DNA from 2 places in the Pseudomonas sp. O230 genome. Region 1 is predicted to be linked to the other one. Evidence: predicted binding sites of a transcription regulator. Region 1 holds the regulator's gene; the other holds the start of a gene.
The links. The regulator FliA, encoded in region 1, starts transcription of late flagellar genes. The targets are predictions, from matches to a motif close to CTAAAGTTTNNNNNNNNNNNGCCGNTAA.

Region 1 (4,249 bases):
TGAGCATGGACAGCTACCGTATCGGTGCTCAGGAACAACTCAAGACCCTCGGCCGGATCCTCAATGTGTCGGTGACGCACGTCGATCCGGGTCAGTCGCTGGTGCAGGCGCTGGATCCGTTGCTGCGCAAGCGCGTGGTGCTGATCGATACCGCGGGCCTCCAGGCCAGTGACCCGGCATTGCGCATGCAACTCGAAAGCCTGGCTGGCCGTGGCATCAAATCAAAAAATTATCTGGTTCTGGCAACCACCAGCCAGGAACAGGTTCTAACCGCCGCTTATCACAGTTACAAGCGCTGCGGGCTCGCTGGCTGCATCCTGACTAAACTGGATGAAACGGCAAGCCTGGGTGAGGTGTTGAGCCTGGCAATCAGTCATGAATTGCCGGTGGCTTACCTGACCGATGGACCGCGTATTCCGGATGATTTGCATCTGCCGCGTCGTCATCAGTTGGTCAGTCGCGCCGTCAGCGTGCAAATGCAGGAAGAACCCAGCGAAGAAGCCATGGCTGACATGTTCGCTGATATTTATCACAGCCCGACCAAGCAGGTTGGCTGAGGTATTAATGAACAGTTTTTGTACCTACATCGATGGTCTGCCATGCATTGTTCAGATGATGAACGCGCAGCCAGTAATGTGGCCTCCGTCTATGCAAGACAAGGTAAAGAAATAACATGGGCAGCATGCATCCCGTACAGGTGATCGCGGTGACCGGCGGCAAAGGTGGCGTCGGGAAGACTAACGTGTCAGTGAACTTGTCCCTGGCTCTAGCTGAGCTCGGCCGGCGCGTCATGCTGTTGGACGCCGATCTGGGGCTGGCGAACGTCGACGTCCTGCTGGGACTGACACCCAAACGTACCCTGGCTGACGTCATCGAAGGCCGCTGTGAACTGCGCGACGTGCTGTTGCAGGGGCCCGGCGGCATTCGCATCGTCCCTGCGGCGTCCGGCACTCAGAGCATGGTGCACCTGAGCCCGGCTCAGCACGCCGGCCTGATCCAGGCTTTCAGTGATATCGGCGACAACCTCGACGTGCTGGTGATCGACACCGCTGCGGGTATTGGTGACTCGGTAGTCAGTTTTGTTCGCGCCGCGCAAGAAGTCTTGCTGGTGGTGTGCGACGAGCCGACCTCGATCACCGACGCCTACGCCCTGATCAAACTGCTCAACCGCGACTACGGCATGAATCGCTTCCGCGTCCTGGCCAACATGGCGCAGAGCCCGCAGGAAGGGCGCAACCTGTTCGCCAAGTTGACCAAGGTCACGGACCGCTTCCTTGACGTCGCCTTACAATACGTCGGTGCGGTGCCGTACGACGAAAGCGTGCGCAAGGCTGTGCAGAAGCAGCGCGCGGTCTATGAAGCCTTCCCGCGATCCAAGTGCTCCCTGGCGTTCAAGGCCATCGCACAAAAGGTCGATACCTGGCCGCTGCCCGCCAACCCGCGTGGGCACCTGGAGTTTTTCGTCGAGCGCCTCGTGCAACAAACGGCAGGACCCGTGCTATGACAGCCAGCGGTTACAACCTCTACAAGAAGTCGGCACGTGACGCGCAGTACGAGCTGATCGAGCGTTACGCGCCACTGGTCAAACGCATTGCCTACCACTTGCTGGCACGACTGCCGGCCAGTGTCCAGGTCGAAGACCTGATTCAGGCCGGGATGATCGGCCTGCTAGAAGTATCGACCAAATATGACGCCAGCAAAGGCGCGAGTTTCGAGACGTACGCGGGCATTCGAATCCGCGGCGCCATGCTTGATGAAGTGCGCAAAGGGGACTGGGCGCCACGTTCGGTCCACCGCAATACCCGCATGGTCAGCGACGCAATTCGCTCGATTGAAGCTAAAACCGGCCGTGACGCTAAAGATCACGAAGTTGCGGCCGAACTCCAATTGAGTCTCGACGATTACTACGGGATTTTGAACGACACCCTGGGCAGTCGCTTGTTCAGTTTCGACGATCTGTTGCAGGACGGCGAACATGAAGGGCTGCATGAGGATGGCGCGAGTGCTCATCTCGAGCCGTCACGCGATCTGGAAGATGAACGCTTCCAGGCAGCGCTGGCGGACGCGATTGCCAATTTGCCGGAGCGTGAGCGACTGGTGTTGGCGCTGTACTACGACGAAGAGTTGAATCTCAAGGAAATCGGTGAGGTCCTGGGGGTCAGCGAATCTCGGGTCAGCCAGTTACACAGCCAGTGCGCGGCCCGTTTGCGGGGGCGTTTGGGGGAGTGGCGAGCGCGCTGAAGGCAGTGTGGGGACACTGCGAACGTGGCTGGTGTGGTGTTGAACTGCGCCGGTCGCGATCTGTTGTGCTCCAGACAGTCATTGAGTGCTTTGCCGGATTGATTGAAATGGCGCGTCCAGGTGCTGGGTGCGTTTAAGACTGCTTGGAGGTCGAATTGGACAAGAACATGAAAATCCTCATCGTTGATGACTTCTCAACGATGCGGCGGATCATAAAAAACCTGTTGCGTGACCTTGGGTTCACCAACACGGTCGAGGCCGACGATGGCGTTACTGCCATTCCGGTTCTCAACAGCGGAAGCATCGACTTTCTGGTAACGGACTGGAACATGCCGGGCATGACCGGTATCGATCTGCTGCGCCATGTGCGCGCCGATGAAAAGCTCAAGCACCTGCCGGTGCTGATGGTGACCGCTGAAGCCAAGCGCGAGCAGATCATCGAAGCGGCCCAGGCCGGCGTAAACGGCTATGTGGTCAAACCCTTCACGGCCCAGGCGTTGAAAGACAAAATCGAGAAGATTTTCGAACGCATCGGTTGAGAAACTGCGCCACGGGGGAGCTATGGACCACAAAGAATCTTCACAGGGCGATTTTGAATCGACCCTGAAAAAACACGCGGTCGAACTGGTCGAAAGCCTTGAAAAAGGCAGGTTCGGCGACGCTGTGCAACTGATCCATGAGCTCAACCAGACCCGTGACCGCGGCCTGTATCAGGAAGTGGGCAAGCTCACCCGCGAGCTGCACAGCGCGATCGTCAATTTCCAGATTGACCCGCACATGCCGCAAGCCGAGGAAGTGTCCCAGATCACAGATGCCACCGAGCGTCTGGGTTACGTTGTCAAGCTGACAGAGGCCGCAGCCAACCGCACCATGGATCTGGTCGAAAACTCCACGCCGCTGGTCAACAGCCTGAGCGATGAAGCCCAGGCGCTGAGCACGGACTGGGGGCGGTTCATGCGTCGCGAAGTCGGGGCTGAGGAGTTTCGTGAACTGGCACGGCGTGTCGACGGTTTCCTGACACGCAGCAGCGCGGACAACCGCGCGGTGTCGAGCAACCTCAACGACATTCTGCTCGCTCAGGATTACCAGGACCTCACCGGTCAAGTGATCAAGCGTGTGACCCAGTTGGTCACCGAAGTTGAAAGCAACCTGCTCAAGCTCGTGCTTATGGCCAGTCAGGTGGACCGCTTTGCGGGCATCGAACATGACCGTGAAGCGATGCTTGCAGAAAAAGATCCGCAAAAACATCTCTCTCAGGGTGAAGGTCCGCAGATTCATGCCGATAAAAGAGAAGACGTTGTGTCCGGTCAGGACGATGTGGACGACTTGCTATCCAGCCTAGGGTTTTAGAATTTTAGGCATTTTAGGTTTTTAGACCTGTAGGAGCACACCCTTAATGAGCTTCGGCGCCGATGAAGAGATCCTTCAGGATTTCCTGGTTGAGGCCGGCGAGATTCTAGAGCAACTGTCCGAACAGCTGGTCGAGCTTGAAAGCCGACCGGATGATGCGGATTTGCTCAATGCAATTTTTCGCGGTTTTCACACTGTAAAAGGGGGCGCCGGCTTCCTCCAGCTCAACGAGCTGGTGGAGTGCTGTCACATCGCCGAGAACGTGTTCGACATCCTGCGCAAGGGTGAACGTCGCGTCGACTCGGAATTGATGGACGTGGTTCTCGAAGCGCTGGACGCGGTGAACAGCATGTTTACCGAAGTCCGCGAGCGCAGCCCGATAACGGCTGCCACGCCTGAATTGCTGGCGGCCCTGGCCCGTCTGGCCGAGCCGCAAACCGCCGATCAAGCCGCACCTGTAGCTGAAGTGGTGGAAGAACCGGCTGCCGAAGCCGAATCAGGCGACATCACCGATAACGAATTCGAACAACTGCTGGACTCGCTGAACGCCGTCAAGGCTCAGGCTGAGGCCCCGGCGGCTGTTTCACTGCCGGCCGGCGATGCCGCGACCAGCGACGAAATCACCGATGCCGAGTTCGAGTCGTTGCTCGATCAGTTG
Region 2 (4,249 bases), on a different contig from region 1:
GGGCCGGGTTACTACCAGCATCGCTGAGGTTTTTAGCGCGCTGACGGTTCCCTGAAAAACTCGTTTCCCGGTTGCGCGCAAAGCTCGATCATCCAGTCAACGAATACCCGTACCCGCCGTGACAACTGACGGTGAGGAGGATAAAGCGCCGTCAGCGGCATGACCGGTGGCGGCACTTCCCTCAGCACCTCGACCAGACTTCCCTCCTTCAACCGCCGGGCCACGTGATAGTACGGCACCTGCACCAGCCCATACCCGGCCTCGCATGCCGCCAGATAACCATCGGCACTGTTGACCGAGACATGCTTGGACAGATTGACCGGTTGCAGTTGGCCATCAACGACAAATTCCAGCCCGTAGCGTTTACCGTTGCTGGCGACATACTCCACCATTTGATGCCCCCTCAGGTCGGCCAAACCGTGTGGCGTGCCATGACGCTGCAAGTAATCCGGGCTGGCGCAAGTGACCTGGTCCAGCATGACCAGCGGCCGCGCCACCAGTGAATCATCGAGAGACGCACCGCCGCGCAACACGCAATCGACACCCTCTCGAATCAGGTCCACCGGCCGGTCATTCAAACCGATTTCCAGCTCGATCAACGGATAGCGCGCGGTGAACTGCGGCAATGCCGGAATCACGATCAGGCGCCCCACCCCCGCCGGCATGTCCACGCGCAACAAACCCTTGGGATTGTGGCGCGCCGCGGAGAACACCGCTTCGGTTTCCTCAAGATCCGCCAGCAAACGCACGCAACGCGGGTAGTAGGCCGCGCCGTCGAGTGTCAGGCTGATTTGCCGGGTGGTGCGTTGCAGCAACTGCACGCCCAGATGCGCCTCCAGCTGTTTGATCAGAATAGTCACCGAGGCACGGGGCAATTGCAGGCTGTCTGCCGCTTTGGCAAAGCCCCCCAGCTCGACGATCCGGGTGAATACGCGCATGGCGTTGAATCGATCCATTGGGCTCTCGTACCGACTGATTATTTAGAAATTACTAATAGTGATAGCAGTTTTATCCGGTTTATCTGGATTCTGTCGAGGTTAACAATGGGATTCACATTCACAGGGAGCTGATTTCATGCAAACACGTCAATTGGGTAAGAACGGTCCGCAGGTCAGCGCGATCGGTCTGGGCTGTATGGGCATGTCCGATTTCTACACCACCGACACCGACACCCGCGAAGCCACGGCCGCCCTGCATCGTGCGCTGGAGCTGGGCATCAACCTGCTCGACACTGCCGACATGTACGGCCCGCGCACCAACGAAGAACTGATCGGCAAAGCCATCGCCGGCAAGCGCGATCAAGTGTTCCTGGCGAGCAAGTTCGGCATCGTCCGCGATCCGGCGAACCCGACCGCGCGTGGGGTCGACGGACGTCCGGAATACATCCGCGCCTCTATCGACGGCACCCTCAAACGACTCGGCGTCGAAACCCTGGACTTGTACTACCAGCACCGTGTCGACCCACAAGTGGCCATCGAGGAAACCGTCGGCGCCATGGCCGAACTGGTCAAGGCCGGCAAGGTGCGTTACCTGGGCTTGAGCGAAGCCTCGGCGGCAACGCTGGAGCGGGCGCATCAGGTTCATCCGATCAGCGCGCTACAAAGTGAATACTCGTTATGGAGCCGGGATCAGGAAGACAATGGCTGCCTGGCCGCGTGCCAGCGGCTGGGCATTGCCTTTGTCCCTTACAGCCCATTGGGGCGGGGTTTTCTGACCGGTGCACTGCAAAGCCCGGACGATTTTGCGGCGGACGACTACCGTCGGTTCAGCCCGCGTTTTCAGGGTGACAACTTCGCGAAAAATCTGTTGCTGGTGCAGCAAGTACAGGATCTGGCGGCAGAGAAAGGCGTGACCGCGGGTCAACTCGCGTTGGCATGGGTGCTGGCCCAGGGTGATTACGTGATCCCGATCCCCGGGACCAAACAGCGTAAATACCTGGAAGAAAACGTGGCAGCGCTGGAGGTAAAACTTAGCCGCGAAGCGTTGCAGGCGCTGGAAGCGATCTTCCCGGCGAATGCCCCTGCCGGCTTGCGCTACCCGGAAGAAATCCTGAAGTTGCTCGACCGTTAACCAGCGTCTGGCCCGTTCAATTGCCTGGACGGGCCAGCGCAATCGAGCCGTCCGTCACCTCCCGCCGTTCTTGTACGAACGTACCTAAAGCTCGACCCGAGCCAGCCGATAGCCCTTTGAAGCGCCGAATTTCATACCGATACCCACAATAAGATCGCTGCCAAAAAGGACCCGGCTCCATGCCCGCATTCCGCACTATTCAGGCTCGCTACACGTTGTTTCTGGTCCTGTTCATTCTTCTGCTGTCCATTCTCACCGTGGTTGGCATCAGTCAACTGGTCGCGCCAAAGCTGCGCCACACCGAAGAACAAGTCGCACTCAATCGCATCGCCGAAGTCGCCGAACAAATCCAGGGCGAACTGAACAAGGTTCAGGCGCAACAGCGCAGCATCACCCAGACCATCCCTCTGCTCGACAGCGCCGCCATCGACACAGTCCTGCCGGGCCTGGTCGATCAGTACGGCGAACTGAAAGTCTTCGGTGGCGGCATCTGGCCCCTGCCCGGCCAGCGTGAGGCCGGGCGCAACAAATTCAGTACGTTCTGGCATCGCGATGCCTCGGGCAAACTGGCGGTCAATACCTTCTGGAACAGCGACGCCGCGCCCAATTATTACGACCAGACCTGGTACAAGGGCGGCATGCAAACCCCACGCGGGCAATGCGCCTGGGCCGCAGCCTATAAAGATGACGCCAGCGCCGAGCCGCGCACCAACTGCGCCATGGCCATCCAGAAAAACGGCGCGGCGTACGGTGTCTCGACCATCGACGTGACCCTGGGTTTCTTCAACGACCTGGTGGCGCGCAAGGAAAAAGACCTCGGCGCCGAAATGCTGATCGTCGAAGCCGACGGCAAGATCATCAGCAACAGCTCGCGCATCAGCGGACCGATCGTGCTGAAGAACATCAGCGAACTGGCCGGCAACTCACCGTTCGCCAGCCAAGTGAAGGCCGGCCTGCAAAACCGTGATCAGGCGCAGCGCGTCGAGTTCGACAACAACGGCGAAGCCAACACCTTCTTCATGCGCCCCATCGAAGGCACACCGTGGTTCCTCGCCACCGCCCTGCCGACCAGGCTGATCACCGCGCAGCGCGACGACGTGCTCAGCAACCTGAGCCTGCTGCAAATCCCGATGGTGATCCTGCTGGTGCTGCTGCAAATCTATGCGATCCGCCAACTGATCCAGCGCATGAAAGCCCTGAAGGCCAATATCGACGCACTGTCCGCCGGTGACGCCGACCTGACCAAGCGCATCACCATTCGCGCCGAAGACGAACTGGGCGCTATCGGCCACTCGGTCAACGCCTTCATCGTTTACCTGCAAAACATGATCGGCGAAGTCACCCAGGCCACCGGCGCCATGGCGTCCGGCCTGGATAACCTGCAGCGCACCTCTGCCCACACCAGTCAGATTCTGGTGCGCCACGCCTCGGAAACCGATCAGACGGTCACCGCTATTACCGAAATGAGTTCGACCGCCGAAAGCGTGGCGCAGAACGCCGCCGAAACCGCCGCTTTCACAAAACGCGCCAACGAAAACGCCGACCGTTCGCGGGTCGTGGTGGGTGAAGCGTCCAGCAGTGTGATTGCGTTGATCGACGAAGTGGCCAGCGCTACCCATAAAGTCGAAAGCATGCAACAGGACGCCCAGCGCATCACCGAGATCCTCGGGGTGATCGGCGCCATCGCCGGGCAAACCAACCTGCTGGCCCTTAACGCGGCCATTGAAGCGGCGCGTGCCGGTGAGCAAGGTCGTGGCTTTGCAGTGGTGGCCGACGAAGTGCGCGCCCTCGCCGCCCGCACCCAGGCCAGCACCTCGGAAATCAACGAGATGCTCACGCGCCTGACCCAAGGCGTCAGTTCGTCGGTCAGCGCCATGGAAAACACCCAGGCCAGTTGCCAGTCAGCGGCCGACGCCACGGCGCGGGTCAACACCGGGCTGGACGAAATGGCCGGCTCCGTCAGCCACATCAACAGCCTCAGCACCCAGATCGCCACCGCCGCCGAACAACAAAGTGCGGTAACCGAGGAGATCAACCGCAGCATGGTGCAGATCCGCCACATGGTGGATGAACTGGTGAAAAGCGGTCAGGCCAGTGAGCTCAATACCCGGCAGTTGCTGGAAGCCAACTCACGCGTCAGCGCGATCATGGGGCGCTTCAAAGTCCGCTAAACAACTGA

Region 2: ACI77H_RS22580 (methyl-accepting chemotaxis protein) is a predicted target of FliA. The motif match lies at 2,155-2,182, and genes of this name have one in related genera.

What each region holds. Positions count from the first base shown of each region.
Region 1 is NZ_JBJGXN010000002.1:570,137-574,385, reverse strand. It holds gene flhF (flagellar biosynthesis protein FlhF) at 1-557, shown strand, start outside; gene fleN (flagellar synthesis regulator FleN) at 674-1,504, shown strand; gene fliA (RNA polymerase sigma factor FliA) at 1,501-2,241, shown strand; gene ACI77H_RS05965 (chemotaxis response regulator CheY) at 2,409-2,780, shown strand; gene ACI77H_RS05960 (protein phosphatase CheZ) at 2,803-3,591, shown strand; gene ACI77H_RS05955 (chemotaxis protein CheA) at 3,638-4,249, shown strand, end outside.
Region 2 is NZ_JBJGXN010000010.1:256,741-260,989, forward strand. It holds gene ACI77H_RS22565 (hypothetical protein) at 1-27, shown strand, start outside; gene ACI77H_RS22570 (LysR family transcriptional regulator) at 33-956, opposite strand; gene ACI77H_RS22575 (aldo/keto reductase) at 1,075-2,070, shown strand; gene ACI77H_RS22580 (methyl-accepting chemotaxis protein) at 2,250-4,241, shown strand.